DNA from 2 places in the Streptomyces sp. NPDC055013 genome. Region 2 is predicted to be linked to the other one. Evidence: riboswitches for the same ligand, from Rfam matches in the RefSeq annotation. Region 2 holds a riboswitch; the other holds the start of a gene.
The links. A riboswitch is a leader RNA that binds a small molecule or an ion and turns the genes downstream of it on or off. The one in region 2 is predicted to bind thiamine pyrophosphate.
Positions count from the first base shown of each region.

Region 1 (15,827 bases), on a different contig from region 2:
CTGTGGCGATCACGGAGGCGGCTGTGTCGATGGCGCTGAGGGGTGTCCGGGGCTGATTTCGGCCCGGCGAGGCCGGTCTAATTGAGCTGCTGCGGGTGCTGGAAGGCGGCCTGTGTCGGGGCTGAGGTCGCGGCCAGGGTTGGGTGGGGCTCGATGCCGGCGGGTGCCGCCTCAGTGGGTCGGAGCGAGGTCGGGGTCGGGTGCGGTCCGGTGTCGGCGGGTCCCCCTCTGTGGGCCGTGCTGAGTCAGGGTCGGGCGCGGCCCGATGCCGGCGGGGCCGCCTCAGTGGGCTGGGACGAGGCCTGGGTTGGGCGCGTCCTGACACCGGGGGGTGCCGCATGAGTCGGCCGGGAGCAGCCTCATCGACGTGAGTGCCCGCAGCTACGCGAGTCTCCCCGCTGGGCGACGTTCGGTCCCGGCGCCTGGGCGGAACGAGCGTCCGCGGTCGGGCGGCTAGTGCGGTGGTGCTGTGTGTGGCCGTGGCGCGTCGAACGGCCCCGGGCCAGGTCGGCTGCGAAGGGCGAGTCGACCACGGCGAACGGGTCGGCTATGACGGCAGCGGCACCCCCAACACCGGCAGCAGCCTCGACGGCCCCCTGCGCAGCAGCCCCGGTGGCAGGAGTGACAGCGGGTCCAGGTAGGTGTCACCCCTGCGTAGGCCCCAGTGCACGCACGTTCCCGTGCAGTGCGAGCCCCTCGGCTCCACCGTCCCCACGACGTCCCCCGCCGCCACCTCGGCGCCCTTCTTCAGTACCGCCCGCACCGGCTCGTACGTCGTCCGCAGCGGCGGATCCCCCGTCCCCGTCAGCTCCACCGACACGACCCCCTTACCCGCCACCCGGCCCGCGAAGGAGACCCGCCCCGCCGCCACCGCCCGTACCGGTGTCCCCGCCGGGGTGCCGAGGTCCACGCCCCGGTGACCACGCCCGTACCGTGTCGCCGGGGGTTCCCAGGCGCGGAGGATCGGCGGGGGTGACCCCACGGGCCATGCTCGGCCGACCCTCGGCACTGCGGGGTCCGGGGCCGACGCGGCGCCGGCGCTCGTGGCGGTCGGGGTCAGCCGTGGCGCCGGGGACAGCAGGACGGTCGCGGTCAGGAGCAACAGCACCACCAGCCGCCCGCATGTCCTAATCGTCCTGGCAGTCCTCGCCGTCATCGGGGCATTCGTGGCCCTCACCGCCCTCGCAGATCGTTTCGCTCGCATGCGAGAACCGTCCCCCACCCCCGCAGATCACGGTCGGGATCTGTGGATAACTCCCGGGTTGTGGACAGCGGCGTCACCCGGTACCTCGCGGGTCCCGTACACTTCTTCTGGCGATCCGGGTCACCGGGTCGACTTCGCACGCCCCGATACGACAACCGGAGACGGTCCGTATCAGCGCCTCTCGGTCCTTGTGGCACGGCGCATGTGGGCGTCAGGCGCGGAAGCCGTCCGGCATCCGCGGCACAACCGAGAACATTCAAGGAGATACGGCCATGGCCGTCGTCACGATGCGGGAGCTGCTGGAAAGCGGCGTCCACTTCGGTCACCAGACCCGTCGTTGGAACCCGAAGATGAAGCGCTTCATCTTCACGGAGCGCAACGGCATCTACATCATCGACCTGCTCCAGTCGCTGTCGTACATCGACCGCGCCTACGAGTTCGTCAAGGAGACCGTCGCCCACGGCGGCACGGTCATGTTCGTCGGCACGAAGAAGCAGGCGCAGGAGGCCATCGCCGAGCAGGCCACCCGCGTCGGCATGCCCTACGTCAACCAGCGCTGGCTGGGCGGCATGCTCACCAACTTCTCGACCGTCTACAAGCGCCTGCAGCGCCTGAAGGAGCTCGAGCAGATCGACTTCGAGGACGTGGCCGCCTCCGGCCTCACCAAGAAGGAGCTGCTGGTTCTCTCCCGCGAGAAGGCCAAGCTGGAGAAGACCCTGGGCGGTATCCGCGAGATGCAGAAGGTGCCCAGCGCCGTCTGGATCGTGGACACCAAGAAGGAGCACATCGCCGTTGGTGAAGCCCGGAAGCTCAACATTCCGGTCGTCGCGATCCTCGACACCAACTGCGACCCCGACGAGGTCGACTACAAGATCCCGGGCAACGACGACGCGATCCGCTCCGTCACCCTGCTCACCCGCGTGATCGCCGACGCCGTCGCCGAGGGCCTCATCGCCCGCTCCGGCGTCGCCACCGGCGACAAGGGCGAGAAGGCCGCGGGCGAGCCGCTCGCCGAGTGGGAGCGCGACCTGCTCGAGGGCGAGAAGAAGGCCGACGAGGCTCCGGCCGCTGCTGAGGCCCCCGCTGCTGAGGCCCCCGCCGCCGAGGCGCCCGCTGCCGAGGCCCCGGCCGCTGAGGCCCCCGCCGCCGACGCCCCCGCCACCGAGGCTCCGGCCGCCGAGGGCGAGCAGGCCTGACACCGTCAGCGTCAGGGTTGACGGCGGGAGCGGTACTGCACCCACTTGCGCCTCCGGCGCGGTGAAGTCCGCTCCCGCCGTTCACCCGTAGGTCGACGAAAGGTCAGCGGTCTCCGACTACATGGGGGCCGCAGACCCCGTAGATCTTCGATCTTCCAGACTTCGAGAAAGATTCACAGACTCATGGCGAACTACACCGCCGCTGACGTCAAGAAGCTCCGTGAGCTCACCGGCGCCGGCATGATGGACTGCAAGAAGGCGCTGGACGAGGCCGAGGGCAACGTCGAGAAGGCCGTCGAGGCGCTCCGCATCAAGGGCCAGAAGGGCGTCGCCAAGCGCGAGGGCCGCTCCGCCGAGAACGGCGCCGTGGTCTCGATCATCGCCGACGACAACTCCTCCGGTGTCCTCGTCGAGCTGAAGTGCGAGACGGACTTCGTCGCCAAGGGTGACAAGTTCCAGGCCGTCGCCACCGCGATCGCCGAGCACGTCGCGAAGACCTCCCCGGCCGACATCGAGGCCCTGCTCGCCTCCGAGATCGAGGCCGGCAAGACCGTCCAGGCGTTCGTGGACGAGGCCAACGCCAACCTGGGCGAGAAGATCGTCCTGGACCGCTTCGCGCAGTACGGTGACGGCTTCGTGCTCGCGTACATGCACCGCACGATGCCCGACCTGCCCCCGCAGATCGGTGTCCTCGTCGAGCTGGACAAGCCGAACGCCGAGGTCGCCAAGGGCATCGCCCAGCACATCGCCGCCTTCGCGCCGAAGTACCTCGCCAAGGAGGACGTGCCGGCCGAGGTCGTCGAGTCGGAGCGTCGCGTCGCCGAGGAGACCACCCGCGCCGAGGGCAAGCCCGAGGCCGCCCTGCCGAAGATCGTCGAGGGTCGCCTCAACGGCTTCTTCAAGGACGCCACGCTGCTCGGTCAGCCGTACGCGCTCGACAACAAGAAGTCCGTCCAGAAGGTTCTGGACGAGGCCGGTGTCACCCTGAAGCGCTTCACGCGCATCAAGGTCGGCATCTGAGTCCGTACCGCGATCGGCGCCCGACCCCGATAGGGTCGAGGGCAGTCGTCCGCGGACGCCGTCACCACGCACGCGCGCGTGACGGACGACAGCAGATCTGACGAGGAGGCCATTGCCGCGCATGGGATGCGAAACACACCCCAACCGGCAGTGGCCTTCTTCGTATGTGCACCACGTAACAAAGGCGGGATCTCCATGACCACCAAGGCCCAGAAGAGCGACGACGGCAAAGTACGCGGCCGGTACCTGCTGAAGCTGTCCGGAGAGGCCTTCTCCGGCGGCGGGGGCCTCGGCGTCGACCCGGACGTGGTGCACAAGATCGCCCGCGAGATCGCGGCCGTCGTGCGCGACGGCGCGCAGGTCGCGGTCGTCATCGGCGGCGGCAACTTCTTCCGCGGCGCCGAACTCCAGCAGCGCGGCATGGACCGGGCCCGCTCCGACTACATGGGCATGCTCGGCACCGTGATGAACTGCCTCGCCCTCCAGGACTTCCTGGAGAAGGAGGGCATCGACAGCCGGGTCCAGACCGCCATCACCATGGGCCAGGTCGCCGAGCCGTACATTCCGCTGCGCGCCGTACGGCACCTGGAGAAGGGCCGCGTGGTCATCTTCGGCGCCGGTATGGGCATGCCGTACTTCTCCACCGACACCACCGCCGCTCAGCGCGCACTGGAGATCGACGCCGAGGCGCTGCTGATGGGCAAGAACGGCGTGGACGGGGTCTACGACTCCGACCCGAAGACCAACCCGGACGCCGTCAAGTTCGACTCCCTCGGCTACGGCGAGGTCATCACCCGCGACCTCAAGGTCGCCGACGCGACCGCCGTCACGCTGTGCCGCGACAACAAGCTCCCGATCCTCGTCTTCGAGCTTCTGGCGGAGGGCAATATCGCGCGCGCCGTCAAGGGTGAGAAGATCGGCACGCTTGTGGGTGAGCAGGGCGGCCGGGGCTGACGCTCCGACAACAAGCCCGTCCGGGGGACGGACGGGACGGACCCTGACCGGGGGATGGACAATGTCCTGCCGGTCGGGAACCGTGCAGGAAGAAGACGCGACGCAGCCGGCCACCGCCTCACCGAGGAACCGCAGCCGGGCCTTACTCAAGACACGCAGGAGCAAGTGGTGATCGAAGAGACCCTCCTCGAGGCCGAGGAGAAGATGGAGAAGGCCGTCGTGGTCGCCAAGGAGGACTTCGCCGCGATCCGCACCGGCCGTGCGCACCCGGCGATGTTCAACAAGATCGTGGCCGACTACTACGGTGCGCCGACGCCGATCAACCAGCTGGCTTCGTTCTCCGTGCCGGAGCCGCGCATGGCGGTCGTGACGCCGTTCGACAAGAGCGCGCTGCGCAACATCGAGCAGGCGATCCGCGACTCCGACCTCGGCGTCAACCCGAGCAACGACGGCAACATCATTCGAGTGGTGTTCCCCGAGCTCACCGAGGAGCGCCGCCGCGACTACATCAAGGTCGCCAAGGGCAAGGGCGAGGACGCCAAGGTGTCCATCCGCTCCGTCCGCCGCAAGGCCAAGGACGCCATCGACAAGCTGATCAAGGACGGCGAGATCGGCGAGGACGAGGGCCGCCGCGCGGAGAAGGAGCTCGACGACACCACGCACAAGTACGTCGCTCAGGTGGACGAGCTCCTCAAGCACAAGGAAGCCGAGCTGCTCGAGGTCTGATGAACGACTCTTCCTGGGGGGCGCCGCCACAAGCCGGGCAGGCCGGGCAGGCCGGGTACTGGGGGGCCGCCGCGCGTGGACCTGTCCAAGGGGCTGCCCCGGCGGGTCCCGCGTACGATGCGCCTGAGGCGCAGCAGACTCGCCCCATGCCCATCGTGCCCGACGTACCCGCGTATGGCGGAGACCAGGATGACGATCGGGGGGCCGCTCGGCTGAGCGGCCCCTTGTTCCGCGAACAGCCGCCCCGAGCGCGGCCGTACGACACGTCGCAGGCGCGGCCCTTCGAGGCGGCGCAGCAGAATCCGGAGCCCATGCACGACTCCCCGCAGCCGGCGCCCCAGCCGCCGAAGAAGAGCGCGGGGCGCGACCTGGGTGCGGCCATAGGGGTCGCTGTCGGGCTCGGCGTGGTGATCGTCGCTTCGCTGTTCGTCGTCAAGGCCGTGTTCGTCGGTGTGGTCGCGGTCGCCGTGGTCGTGGGCCTGTGGGAACTGACCAAGCGGCTCGAGGAGCGCAAGGGCATCAAGGCGCCCCTCGTCCCGCTCGCGGTCGGCGGTGCGGCCATGGTGGTCGCCGGGTACGCCCGGGGTGCCGAGGGCGCCTGGACGGCGATGGCGCTGACCTCGCTGGCCGTGCTGGTCTGGCGGATGACGGAGCCGCCGGAGGGCTACCTCAAGGACGTCACCGCGGGCGTCTTCGCGGCGTTCTACGTGCCGTTCCTGGCGACGTTCGTCGCGATGATGCTGACCGCCGACGACGGGCCCTGGCGGGTCCTGACGTTCCTGCTCCTGACGGTCGTCAGCGACACCGGCGCATACGCCGTCGGCTGGCGCTTCGGCACGCACAAGCTCGCCCCGCGCATCAGCCCCGGCAAGACCCGCGAGGGCCTGCTCGGCGCGGTGAGCTTCGCGATGGTGGCGGGCGCGCTGTGCATGCAGTTCCTCATCGACGACGGCACCTGGTGGCAGGGCCTGCTCCTGGGCCTCGCGGTCGCGGCCACCGCCACGCTGGGTGACCTCGGCGAGTCGATGATCAAGCGGGACCTGGGCATCAAGGACATGGGCACGCTGCTGCCGGGTCACGGCGGGATCATGGACCGCCTGGACTCGCTGCTGCCCACGGCGCCGGTGGTGTGGCTGCTGATGGTGCTGTTCGTGGGCTCGGGCTGACGTCCGTACGTGTCCGTACCTGGGGGCCTCCGCTCTGATCGAGCGGAGGCCCTTTGGTTTCTGTTGGGTGAGGGGCCGGAGTTGGGCGGTAAGTGGAAGAGGCCGACGCCTACGGCAAGCCGCAGGCTCGCGACCCAGCCGCGGCGCTCAGCACAACGACGGTGACTCCACCTTGCCTGCGTAGCCGCCTGTCATCGCCAGACCTGGATCCGAACAGAGAAGGCCCCAGACCCGTTGCCGGGTTTGTTGTCGTTGATGCGAAGGGCCAAGCGGGTTTCTCCTGGCCCGAGGCTCTCGATGCGGTAGGGGCGCCGCAGCGAGGAGCCGACGAAGAAGTATCCGTCCTCGGACGTCTTTCCGAGGAGGCTGAACGGCGCTGCGCCGGGAAGGGGACTGTCGTTGCTGGCGCTCCATCCAGGCCAGCCATTGGGGCCGTTTTCGCCCGTGAACCACACACCGGCCCAAATGTTGCCGCTTGCGCTGATGTCGATCCAGTCACCGTTCTTGAGGTTCACGGTGGTATCTACGTCGGTGTTCCATTCTGCGACGGTGATGTACTTGTCTACAATGACAGGCATTTCCCCTCGTTTCTCTGTTCGAGTTGTCCTTATCTGCCGATCAATTCGGCCATCGTCATCCGTCTCGGACAGCCACCTGTTGCACTCGAATGGCCACTTCGAGGCGTCCGACTCGTTGGTTACTTAGATTCGCTCCAAGTGTCACCCCGGACGAGTGCCACTGTTGTCGGGTCGAATGCGGAGTGACTTCAGCGGCCCAAGTTCCCGGAAGGTGAATGTGCGGAGGCATACGCTTCCCGGCACGAAATCGTCTGCAGACGAGTCGACTTGGACTTCGCCGCTACTGCCTCCGTACAGGGTGAGGAGACGTTGGCGTCTGTGCCGACCCCATCGATGTCGGCGGTGTGGATGACGCTGCGGTACTCGGCCATGCAGCCCCCAGGTATCGGACGCTGCAAACTTCCCTTTTCGTGCTCGCTGATCGCAACCCAAGCGGAGTCGTAGATTTCCTCGTCCGTGATTTTCGACTACGTCTCTTGCTGCCCGTGATTTCCGCAAGTGATGACGTTGAGTGCTGCCCGGTAGTCGTATTGCGTACGGATTGGTGACCCCGATGAGTATCAGTCGTTGCGCCAGTGGCTGTGTCGGAAAAACGTAGGACGTCATCGACCGCTTAGCGGGTCCGGTCCTGACTCGACGGCATGACGTGTGCGTAGGTGGAAGTGCCTCAGGGGCGCATGTGGGCACGCCAGGCGCCTTCCATCGCTCGATGCGTCATGATCCAGCGGTGGACGAGTATGCGTGGGCCGCGAGCCCTGAAATGCCGGCCGCCGAGGCGGTGCGGGCGGGCTGGGTGGCGACCGTCGCGGCTCTGCCTGCAGGGAGCAAGATCACCGGAGCGGTTATCGGTCGCCAGCCCTTTGGGGTCTTCGTACGAATAGATGGTGCGCGGGACGCCATCGCGCTGGCGGAGATCACGCGCATGCCGCTGGGGATGGAGCTTCCGGCCCTCGGGGCCTCGGTCAGTGGTGAGGTCTACTGGCACGACGACCGCAACCACCAGGTCAGGGTCCGGCTCGATGAGTGGCAGGTAGCCGGCGCGTGATCGAACCTGGGCCGTCTCTGGGCCGTCCGAGGGTGCTCAGTGGCGACCGGTGACGGCTACTAACGACAGTCGTAGCCGGTGGCAGCCGCAGGTCACCCAAGTGGATCTGCGACACTGGGGGAGTTATGCCTGCACCCGGAGAACTCACTTTCGTCGCCCCCCGCGGAGCCAAGAAGCCGCCGCGGCACCTTGCCGACCTCACGCCTGCTGAGCGCAAGGACGTCGTCGCTGCGATCGGCGAGAAGCCGTTTCGTGCCAAGCAGCTGTCGCAGCACTACTTCGCGCGGTACGCGCACGAGCCGGAGCAGTGGACCGACATCCCGGCCGGGGCGCGGGCCAAGCTGCGGGAGGAGCTGTTCCCCGAGCTGATGACGGTCGTACGGCATCTGTCGACCGACGAGGGCACCACGCGCAAGACGCTGTGGCGGCTGTTCGACGGGACGCTCGTCGAGTCGGTGCTGATGCGGTATCCGGACCGGGTGACCATGTGCATCAGCTCCCAGGCGGGATGCGGGATGAACTGCCCGTTCTGTGCCACGGGGCAGGCGGGACTGGACCGGAATCTGTCGACCGCCGAGATCGTGCACCAGATCGTGGACGGGATGCGGGCGCTCCGGGACGGGGACGTGCCCGGTGGGCCCGCCCGGCTGTCCAACATCGTCTTCATGGGGATGGGCGAGCCGCTCGCCAATTACAACCGGGTCGTGGGCTCCATTCGGCGGCTGACCGATCCGGAGCCGGACGGGCTCGGGCTGTCCCAGCGCGGGATCACCGTCTCGACCGTCGGTCTCGTCCCGGCCATCCACCGGTTCGCCGACGAGGGCTTCAAGTGCCGGCTCGCGATCTCGCTGCACGCGCCCGACGACGAGCTGCGCGACACCCTCGTCCCCGTGAACACGCGGTGGAAGGTGCGCGAGGTGCTCGACGCCGGGTTCGAGTACTCCGCCAAGTCGGGCCGTCGGCTGTCCATCGAGTACGCGCTCATCCGGGACATCAACGACCAGGCCTGGCGAGGTGACCGGCTCGGGCGGCTGCTCAAGGGCAAGCCGGTGCATGTGAACCTGATCCCGCTGAACCCGACTCCGGGCTCCAAGTGGACCGCGTCGCGCCCCGAGGACGAGAAGGCGTTCGTGGAGGCCATCGCCGCCCATGGTGTGCCGGTGACGATTCGGGACACCCGTGGTCAGGAGATCGACGGGGCGTGTGGGCAGCTCGCCGCGACCGAACGGTAGTCTGACCGCCGTAGGTACATTTTCATATGGCGTGAATACATCTTCATATTCCGACAGGGGAGCGCCACAGCGCTGAGAGTGCGGCATCGGCCGCAGACCCTCCGAACCTGGCCCAGGTCATTCTGGGTAGGGAGATCGGTCACCACTCGAGCTGTTGCGCCCTGCCCGGAGCCCTCCCAAGGGTTCCGGGCAGGGCCGCGTCTCTTCCTGGTCACCCCCAGGAGGAATTAGTGAGCATCACCAAGAAGTCCACGGTGAAGACCATGGCCCTGGCCGTCGGGCTGGGCCTCGTCGCGCTGCCCGGGCTGACCGCGTGCGGGTCGTCCGACGCCGGCAGCGGCGACGGCGGCGGATCCAAGACCGTCACGCTCGTCAGCCACGACTCGTGGGCCGTCTCGAAGAGCGTCCTCGCCGCCTTCGAGAAGCAGTCCGGCTACAAGGTCAGGGTCCTGGAGGACGGCGACGCCGGCCAGGCCGTCAACAAGGCCATCCTCACCAAGGACAACCCGCAGGGCGACGTCTTCTTCGGCGTCGACAACACCCTGCTCTCGAGGGCGCTCGACAACGGGCTGTTCCAGTCGTACGAGCCGAAGGGCTCGGACAAGATCAAGGCCGAGTACCTGGCCGACCAGGACAAGCACCGGGTCACCCCGATCGACACCGGCGACATCTGCGTCAACTACGACAAGGCGTACTTCAGCGAGCACAAGCTGAACCCGCCGACCTCCCTCGACGACCTGATCAAGCCCGAGTACAAGAACCTCCTCGTCACCGAGAACGCCTCCGCCTCCTCGCCCGGCCTCGGCTTCCTCCTCGGCACCGCCGCCAAGTACGGCGACGACGGCTGGCAGGACTACTGGAAGAAGCTGAAGGCCAACGGCGTGAAGGTCGTCGACGGCTGGGAGCAGGCCTACAACGAGGAGTTCTCCGGCTCCGCCGGCGGCAAGAAGGCCAAGGCCGACCGTCCGCTCGTCGTGTCGTACGCCTCCTCGCCGCCCGCCGAGGTGATCTACGCCGATCCGAAGCCGACGACGGCCCCCACGGGGGTCGCCCAGGGCACCTGCTTCCGCCAGGTCGAGTACGCCGGCCTGCTCAGCAACGCCCGGAACACCGAGGGCGGCAAGGCGCTCCTCGACTTCCTGCTCACCAGGACGTTCCAGGACGACATGCCGCTCAACATGTTCGTCTACCCCGTGGTCGAGGGTGCCCAGGTGCCCGCGGAGTTCGCGAAGTACGGACCGCAGGCCAAGGACCCCGAGACCCTGGACCCGGCGAAGATCGCCGACAACCGTGACGACTGGGTCAAGTCGTGGACCTCGCTCGTTCTGAAGTAGCCCCCCACGAGGGCACCCCCGACGAGGGCACGCCCCGCAAGGGCGCCTTCCGCAGGGGACGCGCGCGAAGCGCGGCGGTGCGGTTCGGCCTCATCGCCGTGCCCGTCGCGTTCTTCGCGGTCTTCTTCGCCCTTCCCGTCGCCGCGATCGTCGCGCGCGGCCTGAAGGCCGACGGGGTCTGGCAGTTCGGGCGCCTCCTGGAGGTGCTCGGGCAGTCCGACATCCGGCATGTCCTGTGGTTCACGACCTGGCAGGCGCTCGCCTCCACCGCGCTGACCCTGCTGATCGCGCTGCCGGGCGCCTACGTCTTCGCCCGCCTGGAGTTCCCCGGCAAGCAGATCCTGCGAGCCGTGGTGACCGTCCCGTTCGTGCTGCCGACGGTCGTCGTCGGCACGGCGTTCCTCGCGCTGGTCGGCCGTGGCGGACTCCTCGACGAGCTGTGGGGCGTACGGCTCGACACCACCGTGTGGGCCATCCTGCTCGCTCACGTCTTCTTCAACTACGCCGTCGTCGTACGGACGGTCGGCGGGCTCTGGTCGCAGCTCGATCCGCGGCAGGAGGAGGCCGCGCGGATGCTGGGGGCGTCGCCCCTGAAAGCCTGGCGCCAGGTCACCCTCCCGGCGCTCGGGCCCGCCGTGGCCGCCGCCGCGCTGATGGTCTTCCTGTTCACCTTCACCTCCTTCGGTGTGGTGCAGATTCTCGGCGGCCCGACCTTCTCGACGCTCGAAGTCGAGATCTACCGGCAGACGTCGGAGATCTTCGACCTGTCCACGGCGGCCGTCCTGACGATCGTCCAGTTCCTCGCCGTCGGCGCGATCCTCGCCGTTCACGCCTGGACGGTACGGCGGCGGGAGAGCGCCCTGCGCCTGGTGGACGCGTCGGTGACCGCGCGGCGGCCGCGCGGGGCGGGGCAGTGGTCGCTGCTGGCCGGTGTCCTGGTCGTCATCGCCGTACTCCTGGTGTTGCCGCTGGCCGTGCTGGTGCAGCGGTCGCTGGACGCGCCCGACTTCGGCTACTACCGGGCGCTGACCAGTGCCGACGTCGGCGTCTTCCTCGTCCCGCCCATCGAGGCCATCGGCAATTCGCTGCAGTACGCCGTCGCCGCCACCGCCATCGCCGTGCTGATCGGCGGTCTGGCCGCGGCCGCGCTGACCCGACGGGACGCGGGCCGGTCCGTACGGGGCTTCGACGCGCTGCTGATGCTGCCGCTCGGGGTGTCCGCGGTGACGGTCGGCTTCGGGTTCCTGATCGCCCTCGACGAGCCGCCGCTGGACCTCAGAAGTACGTGGATCCTGGTCCCGCTCGCGCAGGCGCTGGTCGGCGTGCCCTTCGTCGTGCGGACCATGCTGCCCGTGCTGCGTGCCGTGGACCAGCGGCTGCGCGAGGCGGCTTCGGTGCTGGGGGCGTCGCCGTGGCGGGTCTGGCGTGAGGTGGATCTGCCGATGGTGCGGCGGGCGCTGCTGATCGCGGCCGGGTTCGCCTTCGCGGTGTCGCTGGGCGAGTTCGGGGCGACCGTGTTCATCGCGCGGCCCGACAACCCGACGCTGCCGGTGGCCGTGGCGAGGCTGCTCGGGCGGGCCGGCGATCTCAACTACGGGCAGGCGATGGCCCTTTCGACGATTCTGATGATCGTGTGCGCGGTGGCGCTGCTGGTGCTGGAGCGGCTGCGCACCGACCGGACCGGGGAGTTCTAGATGCTGCTGAGCCTTGCGGACGCGACGGTGCGGTTCGACGGGCGTGCCGTGCTGGACGCGGTCGGCCTCGACGTAACCGAGCACGAGATCGTGTGCGTGCTGGGGCCGAGCGGCAGCGGCAAGTCGACGTTGCTGCGGGTGGTGGCCGGGCTCCAGCCACTGGACGAGGGGCGGGTGTTGCTCGACGGGCGGGACCAGGAGGGGGTGCCCGCGCACAAGCGGGAGGTCGGGCTGATGTTCCAGGACCACCAGCTCTTCCCGCAGCGGGACGTCGGCGGCAACGTGGCCTTCGGGGCGCGGATGCACGGCGCCTCGAAGGCCGAACAGGCCGATCGGGTAGGGGAGTTGCTCGATCTGGTCGGACTGCCGGGCGCCGCCCGCCGCGCCGTCGCCTCCCTGTCCGGCGGTGAGCAGCAGCGGGTGGCGCTGGCCCGTGCGCTCGCGCCGAGGCCGCGGTTGCTGATGCTGGACGAGCCGCTGGGTCAGCTCGACCGCTCGCTGCGGGAGCGGCTCGTGGTCGAACTCCGGGAACTGTTCGGCCGGTTGGGCACCACTGTGCTGGCCGTGACGCACGACCAGGGCGAGGCCTTCGCGCTCGCCGACCGGGTCGTGGTGATGCGGGACGGGCGGATCGCCCAGACCGGTACGCCGCTCGAGGTGTGGCAGCGTCCGGTGGACGAGTTCGTGGCGCGCTTCCTCGGGTTCGAGAACGTGGTCGAGGGCACGGTCGCGGGGGAGGTCGCGGACACCCCCTGGGGCAAGCTGCCCGTGGGCGAGAACGCCGCGCAGGGCACCCGGACGCTGCTCGTGCGGCCGGCCGGGGTGCGGCTCGTGGCCCCGGACTCGGGGCTGCGCTGCACGGTCACGGCGCGCACGTTCAAGGGCACGCATGTCGCCGTGCACCTCCAGCCGGAGGACGCGCCGCGCCTGGAGGCGGCGTGTGCGCTGCGGGAGGCGCCCGAGGTCGGGGACGCCGTCGGCGTGGGGTTCGACGCGGCGGAAATTGTGGTGCTGGGCTGATCACCCCGCACATAGGGTGCGGGGCATGACGTCACTCCCGCATGATCGTTACTGCGACGAAATCGCCCACCAGATCGGCCTGTTGAGGGCCCTGGTGACTTCGGGCGCCGACCTGTCGGCCACCGTTCCGACCTGCCCGGACTGGTCGCTGGAACAGCTCGTCCGGCACACGGGCGGCGCCCTGCGCTGGGTGGAGCTGACCGTGCGGACGCGGGCCGAGGAGGAGGTCCCGGAGGAGCAGGTGCCGGGATTCGCCGGCCCCGAGGGCGAGGGTGACGCCGCCGCGCTCGACGCATGGCTCGCTCAGACCGGCGAGATGATCGTCGGCACGCTGCGGGAGGCCGGTCCCGACGCCAAGGTGTGGGGCTGGGCCGGCGTGCTCAACGCCGGATTCTGGGCCCGGCGTATGACCCACGAGATCACGATCCATCGCGCGGACGCGACACTCGCCGCCGGACTGCCCTACGAGGTGGCGCCCGACGTCGCCGCCGACGCGATCGACGAGTGGCTGGAGATCGTCGAGTGGGCGCAGCGGACGCTTCCGGACGACCCGGCGCGAGAGCTGTGCCGGCCAGGGAGCAGCATCCATCTGCACGCCACGGACAGTACCGCCGAGGTGAACGCCGAATGGCTTGTCGAACTCGACCACGAAGTCGTCGCCTGGCGGCGCGGCCACGAGAAGGCGACCGTCGCGCTCCGCGGCCCGCTCACCGCCGTACTGCTCGCCTTCTACCGCCGACTGCCGCTGGACAGCCCGGAGCTGGAGGTCCTCGGCGAGCGGGAGCTGCTGGAGTTCTGGCTGGAGCGGGCGACGTTCGGCTGACAGGCGCGGGGCGTGGCTCTGTGGAGCAGGCGTGTGGCCCGCCCCCGGGGGAAGGGGACGGGCCACAGCGGAGGTGCTCTACGGGCGCGTCAGCGGTCGCTGCTCGCCCCGCGGCGCCGCAGTCCGAAGAAGACCGCGCCGCCACCGATGGCGACCAGGCCGACCGCGATGCCGGCGATCAGACCGGTGTTGGAGTTCGCACCGGTCTCGGCGAGGTTGGAGTCGTCGGTCGCCGGAGACGGGGCGCTGCTCGCCGTGTCCGCGGGAGCGGTGCTCTCGCTCTCCGAGGGCGCGGGGGCCGGCGTCTCCTCGGCCGGGGTCGAGGCGGAGTCGGACGGGGTCGGGGTGTCCGACGGAGCCGGCGGCTCCTCCTCTTCCTTCTTGCAGGCCGTCGACGGGGTCGTCAGGTTCGGCTTGATGTCCTCGTCGACGTAGCCCGCGGCCTTGACGTGGACGCGGTACTCGGCGTCCGGCTTCCAGTTCTCGGCGAAGGTGATGGTGACACCCTCGCGGGAGCCCTTGACCACCTGCTCGCCGACCTTCTTCAGGTCGGCGCCGTTGTTCTGCAGGTAGACGCTGACGGTCGCGGGGATGCCGCTGGGGTCCACGTCGGTGACCGTGATGACGCCCTTGTCGCCGTCGCACTTGGCTTCGGCGGAGAATTCACTGATGTTGCAGGCGAGGGCGTTGCCCGCGAAGCCGAGCGTGAGGGCGGCGGAGGCGGACGCAACACCAAGAGCGCGCACGGAGCGCGCAACGGTACGGCGGTTTATGGACACGTTTGTCCTTACGAGTTGCACCACTGAGGGGGGTTGAACGAGGCGGCGATGTGACATCACCGTCCCCAGGAGTCTCACAGGTTTATAAGCGTGGCATAAGCAGTGTCAACGCGTACGCCCCCCACGCACGTTGCCTTTGCCCTCTTATTGCTCGCTGAGGCGTTTCAGCGCCTGCGGAGCCTGCTCGATCCGGTCGACCAGGGCGATACGGGACTCCATCGACCGATCCCGGGCGAGGGCCTGCAACAGCGGCCAGGTCGGCAACTGCTCCGTCCAGTGCGCCCTGTTCACGAGCACCATCGGGGTGGGCTCGCCGCGCGACTCGTAGTAGTTGGGCGTCGCATTGTCGAAGATCTCCTGCACGGTGCCGGCGGCGCCCGGCAGGAAGACGACGCCCGCGTTCGACCGGGCCAGGAGGCCGTCCTCGCGGGTGGCGTTGGCGAAGTACTTCGCGATGTGGGAGGCGAAGGGGTTCGGCGGCTCGTGGCCGTAGAACCAGGTCGGGATGCCGACGGAGCGGCCGCCCTGCGGCCAGCGGGCGCGCACCTCGAAGGCGGCCGTCGCCCACTCGGTGATCGAGGGTGTGAACAGGGGCGCCTTCGCCAGGAGCCGGAGGGCGTCGCCGAGCATCTCGTCGTCGTGCGGGGCGGCGTACGCGCCGAGGTTCGCCGCTTCCATCGCGCCCGGGCCGCCACCGGTGGCGACCGTGAAGCCGGCGCGGGCCAGTTCCCGGCCGAGCCGCGCGGCCCCCTCGTACGCCTCCGTGCCGCGCCGCATCGCGTGGCCGCCCATGACGCCCACCACCCGGGTGCCGGACAGGAGTTCGTCGAGCGCGTCCGATATGGAGTCGTCGTGGATCGCGCGGAGCATGGAGGCGTGGATGTCGCGGTCCGCCTTGGTCTGCTGGAACCAGGCGTACGCGTGGGCGTCGGGCGTGTTCTCGTAGCCGTCCGCCAGCGACGCGAAGAGATCGTCGGGTGAGTAGACCAGGCCCCGGTACGGGTCGAAGGGCAGGTCGGGGACCGGCGGGAAGACCAGGGCGCCGTCCGTGCGGAT
Region 1 is NZ_JBSGVW010000011.1:144,911-160,737, reverse strand. Features, by position in the region: gene ACWGDB_RS16835 (TetR/AcrR family transcriptional regulator) at 1-56, shown strand, start outside; gene ACWGDB_RS16830 (murein hydrolase activator EnvC family protein) at 548-1,111, opposite strand; gene rpsB (30S ribosomal protein S2) at 1,477-2,400, shown strand; gene tsf (translation elongation factor Ts) at 2,584-3,420, shown strand; gene pyrH (UMP kinase) at 3,616-4,374, shown strand; gene frr (ribosome recycling factor) at 4,543-5,100, shown strand; gene ACWGDB_RS16805 (phosphatidate cytidylyltransferase) at 5,100-6,266, shown strand; gene ACWGDB_RS16800 (hypothetical protein) at 6,458-6,844, opposite strand; gene ACWGDB_RS16795 (hypothetical protein) at 7,572-7,889, shown strand; gene rlmN (23S rRNA (adenine(2503)-C(2))-methyltransferase RlmN) at 8,015-9,121, shown strand; TPP riboswitch at 9,167-9,272, shown strand; gene ACWGDB_RS16785 (thiamine ABC transporter substrate-binding protein) at 9,352-10,455, shown strand; gene ACWGDB_RS16780 (ABC transporter permease) at 10,548-12,149, shown strand; gene ACWGDB_RS16775 (ABC transporter ATP-binding protein) at 12,150-13,169, shown strand; gene ACWGDB_RS16770 (maleylpyruvate isomerase family mycothiol-dependent enzyme) at 13,195-13,992, shown strand; gene ACWGDB_RS16765 (LAETG motif-containing sortase-dependent surface protein) at 14,082-14,738, opposite strand; gene ACWGDB_RS16760 (LOG family protein) at 14,916-15,827, opposite strand, start outside.
Region 1: another riboswitch for thiamine pyrophosphate. It lies ahead of ACWGDB_RS16785 (thiamine ABC transporter substrate-binding protein); the one in region 2 lies ahead of thiO (glycine oxidase ThiO).

Region 2 (15,827 bases):
TCCAGGCATACGCCCAGCTTCGGATGGGCGTCCAGTGCCTCGAAGTACGGCCCGAAGTCCCAGGTCCGCGAGCAGAGTGAGGAGCCCTGCCCGGCCGTGGACTCCAGCAGCAGGAACGGGTCGTCGTCGTGGGTCAGCTCGTCGAGGAGCGGCAGCATGTGCTCGCGCACCTGCTTCAGGGCGACGTTGCGCTCCCGGCCGCCGGTCGCGCTGCCCGTGTGCACGACCACGCCCAGCGCCCCGATCTCCCGCCCGCGCCGCAGCGAGTGCCGCAGGGACTCCACCGACTTCTCGACCGTCGCCTCGGTGTGCGAACCGAAGTTGATCAGATACGGCGCGTGCACGTACGCCGGGATCGACTCGGCCTCGCACACCGCGCGGAACTCCTCGTCCTGCCGCGGATTCCCGGTCGGCGTGGCCCAGCCGCGCGGGTTGGCGACGAAGACCTGGACCGTCTCGGCCTTGAGGTCGTGGGCGTAGGTGAGCCCGACGGAACTGAGGCCCCCGGCCACGGGGACGTGGCCGCCGACGGGGTTGCGGGACGGGGCGGCGGGGGCGGGTTCCGAGGCGGCGGACTGCTGGATCTTCACCCGTTCAGGGTGTCATGCCCGCAGTCGGCCAATCGCCGATGCCTGCGACTGACCGCCCCCTGGAGCGCCCCGTCACCGGATGGTGATCGTGATCGTCGATCCCTTCGGTGCCGTCTCCCCGCCCTCCACGGACTGCTTCTTGACGGTGTCGCCGAACAGGCCGAGCAGGCCGCGGTCCTCGTCGACCTGGAAGCCGGCGGACTCCAGCGCGGTCGTGGCGTCGTCGACGCTGTCGCCGACCACGTCCGGGACCTCGATCATCTCGGGGCCCTTGGACAGCGTCAGCGTCACCGTGTCGCCCTCGGCGGCCTGCCTGCCCTCCGTCGGCGACTGCTGGGCGACCTGGCCCGCGTCGAACTCGGAGTTGACCCGGGCGGCGGCGACCTTCACCTTCAGGCCGGCTTCCGCCAGGTCGGCCTTCGCGTCGGCGAGGCTGCTGCCGGTGACGTCCGGGATGTCGACCGGGGCGCCCTTGCTGACGGTGAGCGCGACCGCGGAGCCGGAGCGGACCTTGGTGCCGTTGCCCGGCTCCGAGGAGATCACGAAGCCCCTGGGGACGTCGTCGTTGAACTCCCGGATCACCCTGCCCGGTTCGAGGCCGCCGTCCTTGAGCACGGTCCGGGCCTTGTCCAGCTTGTAGCCCTGGAGGTCGGGCACCTTCACCGTCTCCGGTCCCATCGACATGACCAGGTTCACGGAGTCGTTGTGCCGGATGCGGGCGCCCGTGTCCGGGTCGGTGCTGATGACGGTGCCGCGCTTGACGGTGTCGCTGAACGCGCGCTCGACCTTGCCGACCTCGAGCCCGGAGTCCTCCAGCCGGTCCCGGGCCTGCGCCTCGGTCTTGGACAGCAGCGGCGGGACCTTGGTGAACTGGCCGGAGTTGATGTACCAGATGCCGGCACCGAGGCCGAGGGTCAGCAGTACGGCGGCGACGATGACGAGCGGCCCGCGCGGAGCGCGCGACGTCCGTGACCGGCGCCGGGGCGGCGGGGGCGGCGACTCCAGACGGCTGGTCCGGTTGAAGACGGCCTCGCGCTCCGGCTCGTCCTCGTTCACCGGCAGCGGCCGCTGGATGTTCAGCGCGCGCGGGATCACGCTCGTACGGTCGTCGGCGTTGCTGTGCTCCGCCGTGAGGGCCTGCGGCGGCACCGCGTCCAGCTGGTCCGCGCTCAGCGCGGCGCGCGTGTCCCGGGCCTGTGAGAGCAGCGCCACGGCGTCGTACGGGCGGATGTCCGGGGTGCGCGCGGTGGCCGAGGCGACCAGCTCGTCGAGCTCGTACGCCAGGCCCGGCACGATGGCCGAGGGCGGCGGGACGTCCTCGTGCAGGTGCTTGTAGAGCACCACGGCGGGGGAGTCCGCGTCGTGCGGCTTGTCGCCCGTGAGCATCTCGTAGAGCACGACACCGCACGCGTACACGTCGACGCGGGCGTCGGCGGCGCCGGGCTGCTCTATCTGCTCGGGCGCGAGATAGGAGACGGTGCCGAGCACGGCACCGGTGGTGCTGGTCACGGTGTCGACGGACCGCACGAGCCCGAAGTCGGCGACCTTGACCCGGCCGTCGTCCCCTATGAGCACGTTCTCCGGCTTCATGTCCCGGTGCACGAACCCGGCGCGGTGCGCGGCACCGAGCGCGGCCAGCACCGGCTCAAGGATGTCGAGGGCGGCGCGGGGCTGCAGCGCCCCGCGCTCGCGCAGCACGTCGCGCAGGGTGCAGCCCGCGACGTACTCCATGGCGAGATAGACGTACGACCCGTCGGTGCCCTGGTCGAAGACCTGCACCACGTTCGGGTGCGCCAACCGGGCCACGGACTTCGCCTCCCGGATGAACCGGTCGACGAACACCCCGTCGACCGCCAGGGCGGGATGCATCACCTTGAGCGCGAGTACGCGGTCGAGGCGGGTGTCCACGGCCCGGTAGACCGTGGCCATCCCGCCGACCGCGATCCTCGCGTCCACGCGATACCGGCCGTCGAGCACCTGCCCGACCAGAGGGTCCTGAAGGGTCGTATCCACGCAGGTGAGTGTACGAGCCGACACTGACACGCCTCCCAATTCGGCCAGGATCGGGGCGGGACTGAAGCTGACCTGTGACGGACGCCTCATGGCCGAAGGCTTTCCATCGAACGTGCGTTCAGAATGCGGGGCGCTCCGGGTCCAGCCGCGCCATGCCCCCGACCGGCGACGACGCCTCCGCGAAGTGCCGCATCGGAATCCTCCCCGCCCGGTGCGCCAGCCTCCCGGCCTCCACCGCATGCCGCATCGCGTCGGCCATCAGCACCGGTTCCTGGGCTCGCGTCACCGCCGAGGCGAGCATCACACCCGCGCACCCCAGCTCCATCGCGAGCGCCGCGTCCGACGCCGTACCGGCTCCCGCGTCCAGGATCACCGGCACGCGCGCGTGCTCCGTGATCAGCTGGAAGTTGTGCGGATTGCGGATGCCGAGCCCCGAACCGATCGGCGACCCCAGCGGCATGATCGCCGCACAGCCGACGTCCTCCAGCTTCCGCGCCAGCACCGGGTCGTCATTGGTGTACGGCAGCACGGTGAACCCGTCGTCCACCAGCGTCTCGGCCGCGTCCAGGAGCTCGATCGGGTCCGGCAGCAGCGTCCGCTCGTCGGCGATGACCTCCAGCTTGATCAGATCCGTACCGAGCGCCTCGCGCGCGAGGCGGGCCGTCAGCACGGCCTCTCCCGCCGTGAAGCACCCCGCCGTGTTCGGCAGCACCCGGATTCCGAGCTTCTCCAGCACCGACAGCACCGAGCCGTGCACCGAGGCGTTCACCCGCCGCATCGCGACCGTCGTCAGCTCGGTCCCGGACGCCAGCAGCGCCCGCTCCAGCACGTCCAGGCTGGGCGCCCCGCCCGTGCCCATGATCAGACGGGACGAGAAGGACGTACCCCCGATGACAAAGGGATCGTCGGCCATGGTTCAGCCTCCTTGGACGGCGGTCAGGACCTCGACGCGGTCCCCCTCGGAGAGGGACGTCGACGGCCACTGCGTGCGCGGGACGACGGTTTCGTTGAGGGCGGCGGCAACTCCCGAGGGCGCCGCGGTGAGGGACTTCACGAGCGTGTCGAGGGCCGTCCCCGGCTCGATCTGCCGACGCTCGCCGTTGACCGAGATGGTGACCGGGATGCTCATACGGGCTGCTCCGTGAGTGCGGCGGCGCCGAAGCGCCTGGGGGTGAAGGCGCGGGCCTCGTCCGGGAGCTCGCCGGTGGTCAGGACGTGCGCCATGGCGTCGCCGGTGACCGGCGTGAGCAGCACGCCGTTGCGGTAGTGCCCGGTGGCCAGCGACAACCCCTCCAGCTCGGTCGGGCCGAGCAGCGGAGCGTTGTCGGGGGAGCCGGGGCGCAGGCCGGCCCGCGTCTCGGTGAGCGGCAGTTCGGTGATGCCCGGCACCAGCTCGTGCGCGTCGCGCAGCAGCTCGTAGACGCCGCCCGTGGTCACCGTGGTGTCCCAGCCCAGCTCCTCGCTCGTCGCCCCGACGACCAGCTCCCCGCTCTCGCGCGGCACCAGATACACCTGGCTGCCCCGCACCACGGCCCGTACGGTCCGGCTCAGGAACGGCGCGTACCGCTTCGGCACGGTCAGCCGCAGCACCTGCCCCTTCACGGGGCGTACGGGCGGCACCACGTCGTCCGGGACTCCGGGCAGTCGTCCGCTGAGGCTGCCGGCCGCGAGGACGACCTGGCCCGCGCGCAGCTCGTTGCCGTCCGCCGTGGTGACTCCCGCAGCCCGGCCCCGTGTGACGTCGAAGCGCTCGGCCCAGGTCCGGTGGAAGACCACTCCGGCCCGCTCGCACGCGGCCACCAGCGCCCCGGACAGCCGCCGCGGGTCGATCTGGTGGTCGCCGTCCACCCGCAGCCCGCCGCGCACACCTGGCGCGAGCATCGGCTCCAGGCGCCGGCACTCGCGCCCGGACAGCCACTCGGAGTCCAGGCCGGACTGGCGCTGCAGGGCGTGCAGGTCGCGCAGATGAGCGCGGTCGTCCGCGTCCAGCGCGACGGCGAGCGTGCCGCACCGCCGGTAGCCGAGGTCATGGCCGGTCAGGTCGCTCAGCTCGGCCACGAAGTCCGGGTAACGGCGGGCCGAGGCGAGATTCAGGCCCAGCAGGGTCTGCTCGCCGTAGTGCAGTTCCGTGACGGCGGCCAGCATCCCGGCCGCCACCTGGGCGGCGCCGCCACCCGGCTCGGGATCCACGACTCCCGTCGTGAACCCGCGTTGCGCGGCCCGCCACGCCGTGACCAGGCCGATGATTCCGCCCCCGATGACAAGGACGTCTGACGTTCGCGTACGCGACATGGGCGTCCAGCCCCTCCCTTCGCCGGCATGACCCGGATCAGGTTCGTACGGTCGGAGGCCGCCAGCCTCCCTCTCAGCCCGGTGCGTCCGGGCTCCCGCGAGTGCTCTACGTTGGCCACCCTAGCCCGCCGCCGTAAGTCTCAGTAAGGGAGCCCGCGCCCATGCCCCGCTCGCTCGACGGCCTCGTCCTCGCCCCGGTCGCGGACCAGGCCCCAGGTCAGGTGGGTACGCGCACCCGGTTCACGTACCACGAGAAGGACGGCGAGATCTGGGCCGAGTACACGGGCGGCGACGTCGTACGCGGCCGTCTCGTGGGCACCAGGGAAGGCGACCGGCTGGACTTCCGGTACGTGCAGCTCAAGCGGGACGGGGCGACATCGTCGGGGCACTGCGTGTCGACGGTGGTCGAGCTGTCCGACGGGCGGGTGCGGCTGGAGGAGAGCTGGGAGTGGGAGTCGCAGGCGGGCAGCGGGACCAGCGTGGTGGAGGAGCTTCCGGTCGAGGTTGTGCAGCAGGTCACTGAGCACGCCCCCTGACTGACGAATAGTCAGTTGTCTATGGTGATCAGGTGAGCGAGCAGACGCAGCAACGGGGCACGTCAGCGGCACGCCGCGTGGTCGTCGCCGGCGCGGGCATGGCCGGCGTGCAGACCGCGGTCGCCCTGCGGGAAAAGGGCTTCACCGGCACCGTCACACTGATCGGCGCCGAGCCCCATCAGCCGTACGACAGGCCGCCCCTGTCCAAGGCCGTGCTGCTCGGCAAGGCCGAGGGCTCCGCCTTCGACGTCGACTTCGAGGCGCTCGGCGTCGAACTCCAGCTGGGGCGCGAGGTCCTGGGCGTGCGCCCCGCCGAGCGCCGGCTGGACACCGAGGCCGGGCCCGTCCCGTACGACGTCCTCGTGCTGGCCACCGGCGCCGAACCGATCCGGCTGCCGGGCGCGGAGGGCGTGCCCGGCGTGCATCTGCTGCGCACCCTGGACGACGCCGAGCGGCTGCGGCCGGTGCTGGCCCGCCAGCACGACATCGTGGTGGTCGGGGCGGGCTGGATCGGCGCGGAGTTCGCCACGGCCGCGCGCGAGGCGGGCTGCGCGGTGACGGTCGTGGAGGCCGCCGACCGGCCGCTCGCCGCTGCGCTGCCCGCGGAGGTGACCGCGCCGATGACCGCCTGGTACCAGGACAGCGGGACGGTGCTGCGCACGCACGCGCGCGTGGAGCGCGTCGAGCCCGGCGAGGTGATCCTCGACGACGGCTCGCGGGTGCCCGCCGGTGCGGTCGTGGTCGGCATCGGGGCGCGGCCCGCCACGGCCTGGCTGGCCGACTCGGGCATCGAGCTCGGAGCACACGGAGACGTCGTGGCCGACGAGCGCCTGCGCACGTCCGTACCGGACGTCTACGCGGTCGGCGACTGTGCCTCCTTCCCGTCGGGACGGTACGGCGAGCGCCTCCTGGTCCACCACTGGGACAACGCCCTCCAGGGCCCGCGCACGGTCGCCGCGAACATCCTCGGTGAGAGCTCCGCGATCTACGACCCCGTGCCGTACTTCTGGTCCGAGCAGTTCGGCCGCTTCGTCCAGTACGCCGGCCATCACGCCGCCGCCGACACCCTCCTGTGGCGCGGCGACCCGACGGGCCCCGCCTGGACCGTCTGCTGGCTGCGGGGCGACCGACTCGTCGCCCTGCTGGCGGTGGGCCGACCGAGGGATCTCGCACAGGGCCGACGGCTGATCGAGGCGGGCACGCCGGTCGACGCGGAGCTGCTGAGGGACCCGGGACGGCCGATGAAGGCGGCGGTGGCGTAGCACGTCACCCCAACAGGTCCTCCCAGGTGGACCGGCCTGACTTCCGACTGTCAGTGGCAGATGGCAGGCTTGTTTCCGTGACCGAGATTGACGCAAGAACCGATGCTCTCGTCCCCGCCTGGCTCACCCTCCCCGACATCGCCGAAATGCTCGGCGTCGAGGTGACCCGCGTCCGGCAGCTGGTCAAGGAGGGCCAGCTCATCGCCGTACGCCGTGGTGAGAACCGCGCGCTGCACGTCCCCGCCGCCTTCATCGACGAGGACAAGGTCGTCAAGGGTCTGTCCGGGACCCTGACGCTCCTGCGGGACGACGGCTTCACGGACGTAGAGATGCTGGAGTGGCTCTTCACCCCCGACGACAGCCTGCCCGGCACCCCCGCGCAAGCCCTCAGTGAGAATCGCGGCACGGAGGTGAAGCGCCGCGCCCAGGCGCTCGCCGTCTGAGTCCGAACCCACCGAGCCGAACACCGTCCGGCGCACGGGCCGGGGCCGCACCATGGGCCACGGCCGAGGTCGGCTGCGGCCCGAAGCCGGGAGCGGGACGTGCGTGGCGCACGGTGGGGGCACCGTGGAGCGGCATGGAGTGGCGTGGAGCGGCGGGGAGAACCTGCCGCTCCCGTTCGGGGCCGTAACCGGTTGCGGCCGGTTACGGCCACCGGCGCGACGGCGTCTCCGCGAGCGCGGGGGTTTCGGCCGTCCGGGCCGACATGGGTCGGGCCGGACGGATCGGCGGTCCTGCCGCGTCGGCCGGTGCCGCACTGCGGTCGGGGCCGCCGGAGGGCGCAGTCCCAGGGCACGGGGCCGGGCCTCGCCCGCACCGGTGGCCGGGCCCGGTGCCACCGCGCCGCGGCCCACCACACCCCACCGCTCCGCAACGGCGCGGCCCGCTCCGGCTACCGTGCCACCGTCCGGCACCCGCCCGACGTCACCCGTCCGGCAACCCGACCACAGGGGGCACCGTATGTCCGACACCGTCACCGCAGGCACCGCCCGCGCCCAGCTCGCCGATGCCCGGCTCTACCTCTGCACCGGCGCCCGCAAGCAGCAGGGCGACCTCGCGGAGTTCCTGGACGCCGTGCTGGCGGGGGGCGTCGACATCGTGCAGTTGCGGGACAAGGGCATGGAGGCGGCCGAGGAGCTGGAGCATCTGCGGGTCTTCGCCGACGCCTGCGCCCGGCACGGCAAGCTCCTCGCGGTCAACGACCGTGCCGACGTGGCCCACGCCGCCGGCGCCGACGTCCTGCATCTCGGCCAGGGCGACCTCCCCGTACCCGCGGCCCGCGCCATCCTCGGCGCCGACGTCCTCGTCGGCCGCTCCACGCACTCCGAGTCCGAGGCCTCCGCGGCCGCCGTCCAGGAGGGCGTCGACTACTTCTGCACCGGCCCCTGCTGGCCGACCCCCACCAAGCCCGGCCGCCACGCCCCCGGTCTCGACCTGGTCCGCCACACCGCAGCCCTCGGTACCGACCGCCCCTGGTTCGCCATCGGCGGCATCGACCTCGCCAACCTCGACCAGGTGCTGGAGGCGGGCGCCCGCCGTGCCGTCGTCGTACGGGCGATCACGGAGGCGGACGACCCGGGCGCGGCGGCGGCGGAGTTCGCCAAGCGGCTGCGGCAGGGGTAGCCCACCGCCTTCGCCCCGCTGGACACCCCGGATTTCCTGACGTTTGTCCAAGGCGTGGACAACAACCCGGCAAATCGGGCAAATGTCCGGTGTCCGGTTGGGGGACCGGGGCCCCCTGACTAACCTGCGGGTATGGCCCTCGGCACCGCATCCATCAGATCGGACCACGCTCGTACCGTGCGCGAGATGCTCGCGACCGGAAAGACGACGTACTCGTTCGAGTTCTACGCGCCCAAGACCCCGAAGGGCGAGCGGAACCTGTGGAACGCGCTGCGCCGGGTCGAGGCCGTAGGCCCCGACTTCGTCTCCGTGACCTACGGCGCGGGCGGTTCCACCCGCGCGGGCACGGTCAAGGCGACCGAGGCGATCGCCTCGGACAGCACGCTCACCCCGATCGCGCACCTCACCGCCGTCGATCACTCGGTGGCGGACCTGCGCAACATCATCGGGCAGTACGCCGACGCCGGGATCCGCAACATGCTAGCGCTGCGCGGCGACCCGCCCGGCGACCCGCTGGGCGAGTGGGTGCCGCACCCCCAGGGCCTCGCCTACGCCGCCGAACTCGTCGAACTGATCAAGGCGTCCGGCGACTTCTGCGTGGGCGTCGCGGCCTTCCCCGCGATGCACCCGCGCTCAGCCGACTGGGAGGCGGACGTCCGTCACTTCGTCGACAAGTGCCGGGCCGGCGCGGACTACGCGATCACGCAGATGTTCTTCGAACCGGAGGATTACCTTCGCTTGCGCGACCGCGTATCGGCCGCGGGCTGCGACACCCCGATCATCCCGGAGATCATGCCGATCGCCAGCGTAAAGACGCTGGAACGCATCCCCTCCCTCACCAACGCCGCCTTCCCGGCCGCCCTGAAAGAGCGGATCCTCACAGCCAAGGACGATCCCGCGGCTGTACGCTCCATTGGCATCGAGTTCGCGACGGAGTTCTGCGCGCGGCTGCTGGCCGAGGGAGTGCCCGGACTGCACTTCATCACGCTCAACAACTCCACAGCTACCTTGGAAATCTACGAAAGCCTGGGCCTGCACCACCCACCGCAGGCCTAGACCGGCCGTCCTGATATACGTCACACTGCGTAGGCGGCCACTGGGAGAGGGGCGTACATGGGCTGGACGGTCCTCTACATCGCATTCGGCGTCGTCGCGCTGTGGCTGCTGGGCGAGGTGCTGCTGCAGTACAAGGCGCGGCTGCGCTGGCGGCTGCTCGCCTTCGTCGGGTTCCTCGGCGTCGTGGTCGGGGTGCTGATTCCCTCCGTCATCGTCATCGGTCTGGGCGCGGCGGCGTTCGCGGTCGGCCAGACCTACGTCACGCTGTCGTTCCGCCGCGGCTTCTCGGCCGGCTGGGCGGTCTCCGCGCCGGCCCTGGGCCCGCTGGCCGCCGCCAAGCGCCGCCGCGGTGAGCCCGACCGACAGGAGCCGACCCTCGAGGTCTCCGACCTGGAGGCGGAGGGCGGCTACGCGGGCAACGACGCCAAGTACGGCCAGGACAACGTCGGTTACGGCGACGACTACGACCGCGACGACGTGTTCACCCCGTCGCGCGCAGCTCAGCCCACCGCCGCCGAGACGACCTCCGTGTATGAGCCGCAGCCCCTGCCGGACGACACGGGCTCCTACGGCATATACGGCGGCGACCCCGCCTACGCCGCCGCCGACCAGAACTACGCGGCCACGGGTCAGCCCCAGGACCAGTACGCGACGGCCGACCAGAGCTATGCGTACGACGGCTACAGCGGCTACGACCAGCAGCAGTACGGCTACGACAGCACCGGCCAGCAGCAGTACGCCGCGTACTCCGACCCGTACATCGGCACCCAGACCTACGGCGGTGCCTCCTACGACGCCTATGGCCAGCAGCAGTACAACCAGCAGGGCTATGCCCAGGACCAGTACGCCACCGGCGGCTACGGCGAGACCCCGTCCGGCGGAGTCTGGGTTCCGCAGCAGCGCACCGACGAGGCGTACGGCGGCGAACTCCCGCCCGAGCAGCAGTACCCGTACCAGGGCGACGGCCAGCAGCACGGGCAGGGTCAGGGGTACGACGAGCAGTACCGCTTCTGACGGCCCCGCACGGCGCCGCTCACACCCGGGTCACTGAGAGCCCCGGAAGTCAGGCCCTTCCACGATCAGTCCCGCCACCAGCGCGCCCGACATGCCGGCGTGGGGGAGCCCGCCGCCCGGGTGGGACCAGCCGCCGACCGTGAACAAACCGGATACGGCCGTGCTGTTGGACGGGTGCAGCAGCCGCCCCTCGGCCGCGGCCAGCGCGGGTGCCGGAACCGCTCCGCCGTCCGTGCCGGTCTCCTCAGCGATGTCGGCCGGGGAACGAACCTCGTGCCAGAGGAGCCGGGCGCGCAGGTCCGGCACGGCACGCTCCGCGACCGTGATCAGGACTTCGGCGTGCCGGTCGACGTTCTCCGGTTCCGCCCAACTCCGGTCGAACTGTGCCGGCACCGTCGACGTGAGCGTGATCGCCTCATGCCCGGCGTCCGGAACCAGCGCCGGGTCGCCGGGCCGCAGGACGGTGACCGTGGGTCGCGCGGGCATGCCCCCGGCCGCCCCGAACACGGCTTCCAACTCGGCCTCACGGTCCGCCGCGTGCACCACCGTGCGGTGCGCCGTACCTTCCGGCCGGGCGCCGCGCAGTGCCAGCAGGACCGTCAGACGGCTCGCCGCCCCGCGCCGGGGCGTGACCTCGGCCTCGCCGCGCGGCGCCGTGCCCCGGACGAAGCGGTCCAGCACCCCGGGGGCGACCCCGGAGACCACGAAGTCGGCCTCCACGACCGAACCATCGGCCAGTTCGAGCCCCGCCGCCCGGCCGTCCTTCTCCAGGACCCCGGAGACCTCCGCGCCGAAGCTGAACTCGACCTTCCGGGCCACGCACCGCTCGTACACCGCCCGCGCCAACTCCCGTATACCGCCCCGCACATACCAGATCCCGAACGCGTGCTCCAGATACGGCAGCACCGACGCGCTCGCCGGCGTCTCACGCGGATCCAGGCCGTACGCGAGCGCGTGGCTCTCCAGCAGCGCGACGAGCCGGGGGTCGCGCAACTCCCAGGCGCCGACCTCGGCGAGGGTGCTTGCCCGGCGGGTGCGCAGGAACCGCTTGTGGGGGACCGCAGGGTAGGGCTCGCGCTCGGCCAGCACCTGCCAGTTCGGCCACAGGGGCTCCTCCAGCAACGGCCTGCGCGTGCGGTCCCAGGCCTCGCGGGCGCGGACCAGGAAGTCCCCCCACCGGCCGCCCGTACCGGCGCCCAGCGCCTCGTCGAGGGCTGTCACGACGCCCGCGCGCGAGGCGTTCGGCACCCGGACCTCGGTGCCGTCCGCGAAGACGTGCCGCGCGGACGGGTCGACCTGGACCAGCTCGACGCACGCCTCCAGGGGCTCCTTGCCGGTCTTGATGAACAGATCGCGGTACACGGCGGGGAGGGGAAGCAACCCCGGGCCCGTGTCGAACCCGAAGCCGTCGCGCTCGAAGCGGCGCACCGCTCCGCCGTACGTCTCCGTACGCTCGTACACCGCCACCCGGTGGCCCGCGACGGCGAGCCGGGCAGCGGCCGCCATCGCGCCCATCCCGGCGCCGATCACCGCAATCCTTGCCATACGTGGGACTGTATCGGCCGCCACTGACAACGGCTCCCTGACCTCGGGCGCAAGCGCAGGCAGCGGCCTCAGCCGGGCGGTTGCCCCACCGCCTGGGCGAGCCGCTTCTCCTCCCGGCGCTCCGCCCTGCGGCGCAGGAAGCGACGGATCCGGGAGACCAGGAACAGGAGCAGCAGCAGCCCGCCGAGCAGCAGGACGCCCGCGATGACCGCCGCGGCGACGGGGTAGAAGATCGCGAGGGTGATGAGGGCGCCGACCCCGAGGTCCTCGGCGATGCTCACCACGATGTTGCTGAACGGCTCCGGCGAGGTGTTGACCGCCATCCGCGTGCCCGCCTTGACCAGGTGGCTCACCAGCGCCGTGGAACCGCCGACCGCACCCGCCGCCAGCTCGGGCAGCGACCCGCTCTGCCCGGCGAGCAGCGCGGCCACGACCGCGCCCGCCAACGGCCGGATCACGGTGTGCACCGAGTCCCACGCCGAGTCCACGTACGGGATCTTGTCGGCGACGGCCTCGCAGAGGAACAGCACGCCGGCCGCGATCAGTACGTCGGGCCGTTGCAGCGCCTCGGGCACCTCGTCGCTCAGCCCTGTCGCGCCGAACACGCCGAGCAGCAGGACCACGGCGTAGGAGTTGATGCCGCTGGCCCAGCCGCTGGTGAAGATCAAGGGAAGTATGGACACGGACGCGATCGTAACCAGTCGGCAACGGCGGGGCTTGGGGATGAGTGCGCAGTCCTGAGTACGCGTACCTAGTCGGTGAGTTGAGTACGCGCGCGGATGGGGCGCGACCTGCCTGAACGAGAGAGTTAGGGCACGGAGAAGGGGATCGGCTCCGGAACCGGCGACACGGGGCGCCGGAATCGGAGCGGCCCCGGATCCGCTCCTTCCGCCGGCCCGGCGTCGGCGGGAGCGAGACGGGGGACCCGGGGGAACGACCGGACGGGGGTCCAGGGGGGACACGGGGGAGTACGGGGGAAATCGGGGGAGCACGAGAAGGCGCCGGTTCGACGGTGGCCCGCGGGGGACGCGGCCACCGTCGGACCGGCGCTTTCGTGTGCGTACGACGGCTGCCGCGTCAGCGGCGGCCGCTCACCCGGCCCTGCAACAGCCGGGACAGCGCCGAGTGCACGTCGTCCAGGGAGCGCTCCGGCTGGAACGACTTCCAGTCCAGCGCGGCAACCAGGACCATGCCGACCAGGGCGGCGGCGGTCAGCTGGACGTCGATCTCCTCGCTGAACTCGCCGTTGTCCACGCCCTCCCGCAGCACGCCCTCGACGACCGCGACGGCCTGCTGCCGGACCACCATCAGCGTGGACTGCCAGGCCCGGTTCGTCCGCCACAGCTCGGCGACGTAGAGCTGGGTGAAGGACGGGTAGCGGTCGATGAAGACCAGCCCCGCGCGGATCATCGCGTCCAGGGCGTCCACCTTGCTGCCGCCGTCCCGCGCGGTCTTCTCGGCCGCCTCCCGCAGGGACGCGGTGAGGAGTTCGACTCCGTGGCGCAGCAGCTCCTCGAAGAGGACGGACTTGCTGGCGAAGTTGTAGTAGACCGTGCCCTTCGCCACTCCGGCCCGTTCGGCGATCTCGTCAACGGTGGTGGCGGAGAAGCCCTGTTCGGCGATGAGTGTGACGGCCGCCTCGTAGAGCTTCTGCCGGGTGGCCTCACGGCGCGTGCTGCCGCCCGACGCGGCGTTGCTGCTTTCCATGGGCCTGATTGTCCCGCGCGCGTTCACAGGGTCAGCTCCGGGTGCAGCCGGTCGAGCGTCCACACCTGCCGGCGACGTGCCGACAGGGCGGTCAGCGCGAGGGCGGCCGCGGTGAAGGCGACGAGCACCACGCACGCCTGCCACACCGGTTCCAGACCGCCGCCCGTGATGAGCCTCCTGAGCGCCTCCACGACGTAGCTCATCGGCAGGAAGGGATGCAGCGCGTTGAAGAAGCCCGGGCTGGTCTGCACGGGATAGGTGCCGCCCGCGGACGTCAACTGCAGCATCAGGAACGCCAGGACGAGAATCCGGCCCGCCGCCCCGAAGCGCGCGTTCAGCCACTGCACGATCGCCGCGAAGCACGCGGTCACCAGGAACAGGAAGCCCACCGTCCCGGCCGCCCGCACCATCTGCAGCCCGACCGCCCAGTGCAGCACCGACATCAGGGCCACCGTCTGCAGCACCCCGATCGCCACCACCGGCAGCCAGCCGGCCAGCGCGATCCGCCAGGCCGAGGCGCCCGCGGCGAGCGCGCGCCGGTTCATCGGCGTGATCACCATGTACGCCACCATCGCGCCCACCCACAGGGACAGCGGGATGAAGTACGGGGCGAAACCGGTGCCGTAGTTGGGCGCCTTGTGCATGTCCCGCGAGACGAGCTGGACCGGGTCGGACATGACCTCGGTGCGCTGCTCGCGTGCCTTCTTGTCGTAGTCGGGGATCCGCTCGGCACCGTCGTGCAGCCCGTCCGAGAGCTTCCCGGAGCCGTCGACGAGCTTGTAGATGCCGCCGTTGAGGTCGACCGCGCCGGACTTGAGCTCGCCCACGCCGGTGTCCAGGTCCGCCGCGCCGGTCTTGGCCGAGCCGAGGCCCGAGTGCAGCTTCTTGGCGCCCGCGGCGACCTTGCCGGCCCCCTGGTTCAGCTTGTTGATCCTGCTGACGGCGTCGTCGAGGTCCTCGGAGAGGCGGGGTGCGCGGTCGGCCAGCGCCTGGGACTGCTTCTGGAGGGTGGCGAGGTGCTTGTCGAGCTTGGCCAGATCGCCCTTCTGGTCGGTGACCAGCGTGTTGAGATCGTCCGCGATCGTCGCCACGTCCGCGGCCGACTGCTTCGCCTTCTTCAAGTCGGAACAGGCCGGGTCGGGCAGGACCGCGTCCTCGCAGCGCGCCTTGTGGATGAGGTTCAGCGCGTCGGAGGCCTTGTGGGCGTCCTCGGCGGCGCCCGGAGCGCGCTCGACCCAGTCGTCGAGGTTGTTGCGGATAGCGCCCGAGGCGTCGGCGACCAGCCGGGCGGAGTCCCCGATGGTCTTCTCGTTGTCCTTCAGGAACGGCCCGATCTTCTTGTCGACCCCGTTGACCCTGTCGGCCAGCGTCTGCGTCCCCTCCGCGACCCGCCTGGAGCCGTCCTCCAGATCGCCCGCGCCGGTGTTGAGCTTCTTCAGACCCGTGGCCAGCTTGCCGCTGCCCTTCTTGGCGTCCTTCAGCCCGTCGGCAAGGTCCTTGGAGCCCTTCTCCGCCTTCCCGATGCCGCCTTCGAGCTTGTCGGCGCCGTTCGCGGCCTTGACCGTCTTGCCGTGGATGTCGGAGAACGAGACGAAGATCTTGTCCAGGAACGACCGCGACGCCTTCGTGGACGCCGCCTCGCGCACCTCACTGAAGACCGTCCGTGAGATCTGCCCGACGATGTAGTTGTTCGCGTCGTTCGTACGCACCTGAAGTGCGCCCGTCTCCGGGGAGTCGCCCGAGCTGGAGGCGATGCGCTCACTGAAGTCGGCCGGCATGGTCAGCGACAGGTAGTAGGTGCCGTTCTCGACGCCCTTCCGGGCCTCGGCGGCACTCACCTCCCGCCAGTCGAAGACGTCGCTCTCGCGCAGCCCCTTGGTGATGTCGTCGCCAGCGGCGAGCTTCTTGCCCTCGACGCTCGCCCCCTTGTCGTCGTTCACGAGCGCCACGGGAATGCGGTCCAGACGGCCGTACGGGTCCCAGAACGACCACAGGTACAGGGCGCCGTACAGCAGGGGCAGCACCAGCAGCGCGACCAGGGCGGCACGCGGCAGCTTTCCCCGGCCGAAGCGCCTCAGCTCAAGCGCGGCCAGCCTCGGCGAGCGCATCGGCGGCCTCCTTTCCGTCGGTTTCCTCGGGCATGGGCTCCTCGTCGGCCGCCCGCGTCGACACCTTGACCGTCCCGTCGG
Region 2 is NZ_JBSGVW010000012.1:223,909-239,735, reverse strand. Features, by position in the region: gene ACWGDB_RS18305 (deoxyribonuclease IV) at 1-590, opposite strand, end outside; gene pknB (Stk1 family PASTA domain-containing Ser/Thr kinase) at 663-2,603, opposite strand; gene ACWGDB_RS18295 (thiazole synthase) at 2,722-3,516, opposite strand; gene thiS (sulfur carrier protein ThiS) at 3,520-3,732, opposite strand; gene thiO (glycine oxidase ThiO) at 3,729-4,895, opposite strand; TPP riboswitch at 4,893-5,004, opposite strand; gene ACWGDB_RS18280 (hypothetical protein) at 5,057-5,431, shown strand; gene ACWGDB_RS18275 (NAD(P)/FAD-dependent oxidoreductase) at 5,464-6,693, shown strand; gene ACWGDB_RS18270 (Rv2175c family DNA-binding protein) at 6,771-7,136, shown strand; gene thiE (thiamine phosphate synthase) at 7,654-8,316, shown strand; gene metF (methylenetetrahydrofolate reductase [NAD(P)H]) at 8,449-9,372, shown strand; gene ACWGDB_RS18255 (SCO2102 family sporulation regulator) at 9,430-10,386, shown strand; gene ACWGDB_RS18250 (phytoene desaturase family protein) at 10,417-11,931, opposite strand; gene ACWGDB_RS18245 (DUF4126 domain-containing protein) at 12,000-12,614, opposite strand; gene ACWGDB_RS18240 (TetR/AcrR family transcriptional regulator) at 13,009-13,638, opposite strand; gene ACWGDB_RS18235 (YhgE/Pip family protein) at 13,662-15,746, opposite strand; gene ACWGDB_RS18230 (ATP-binding cassette domain-containing protein) at 15,718-15,827, opposite strand, start outside.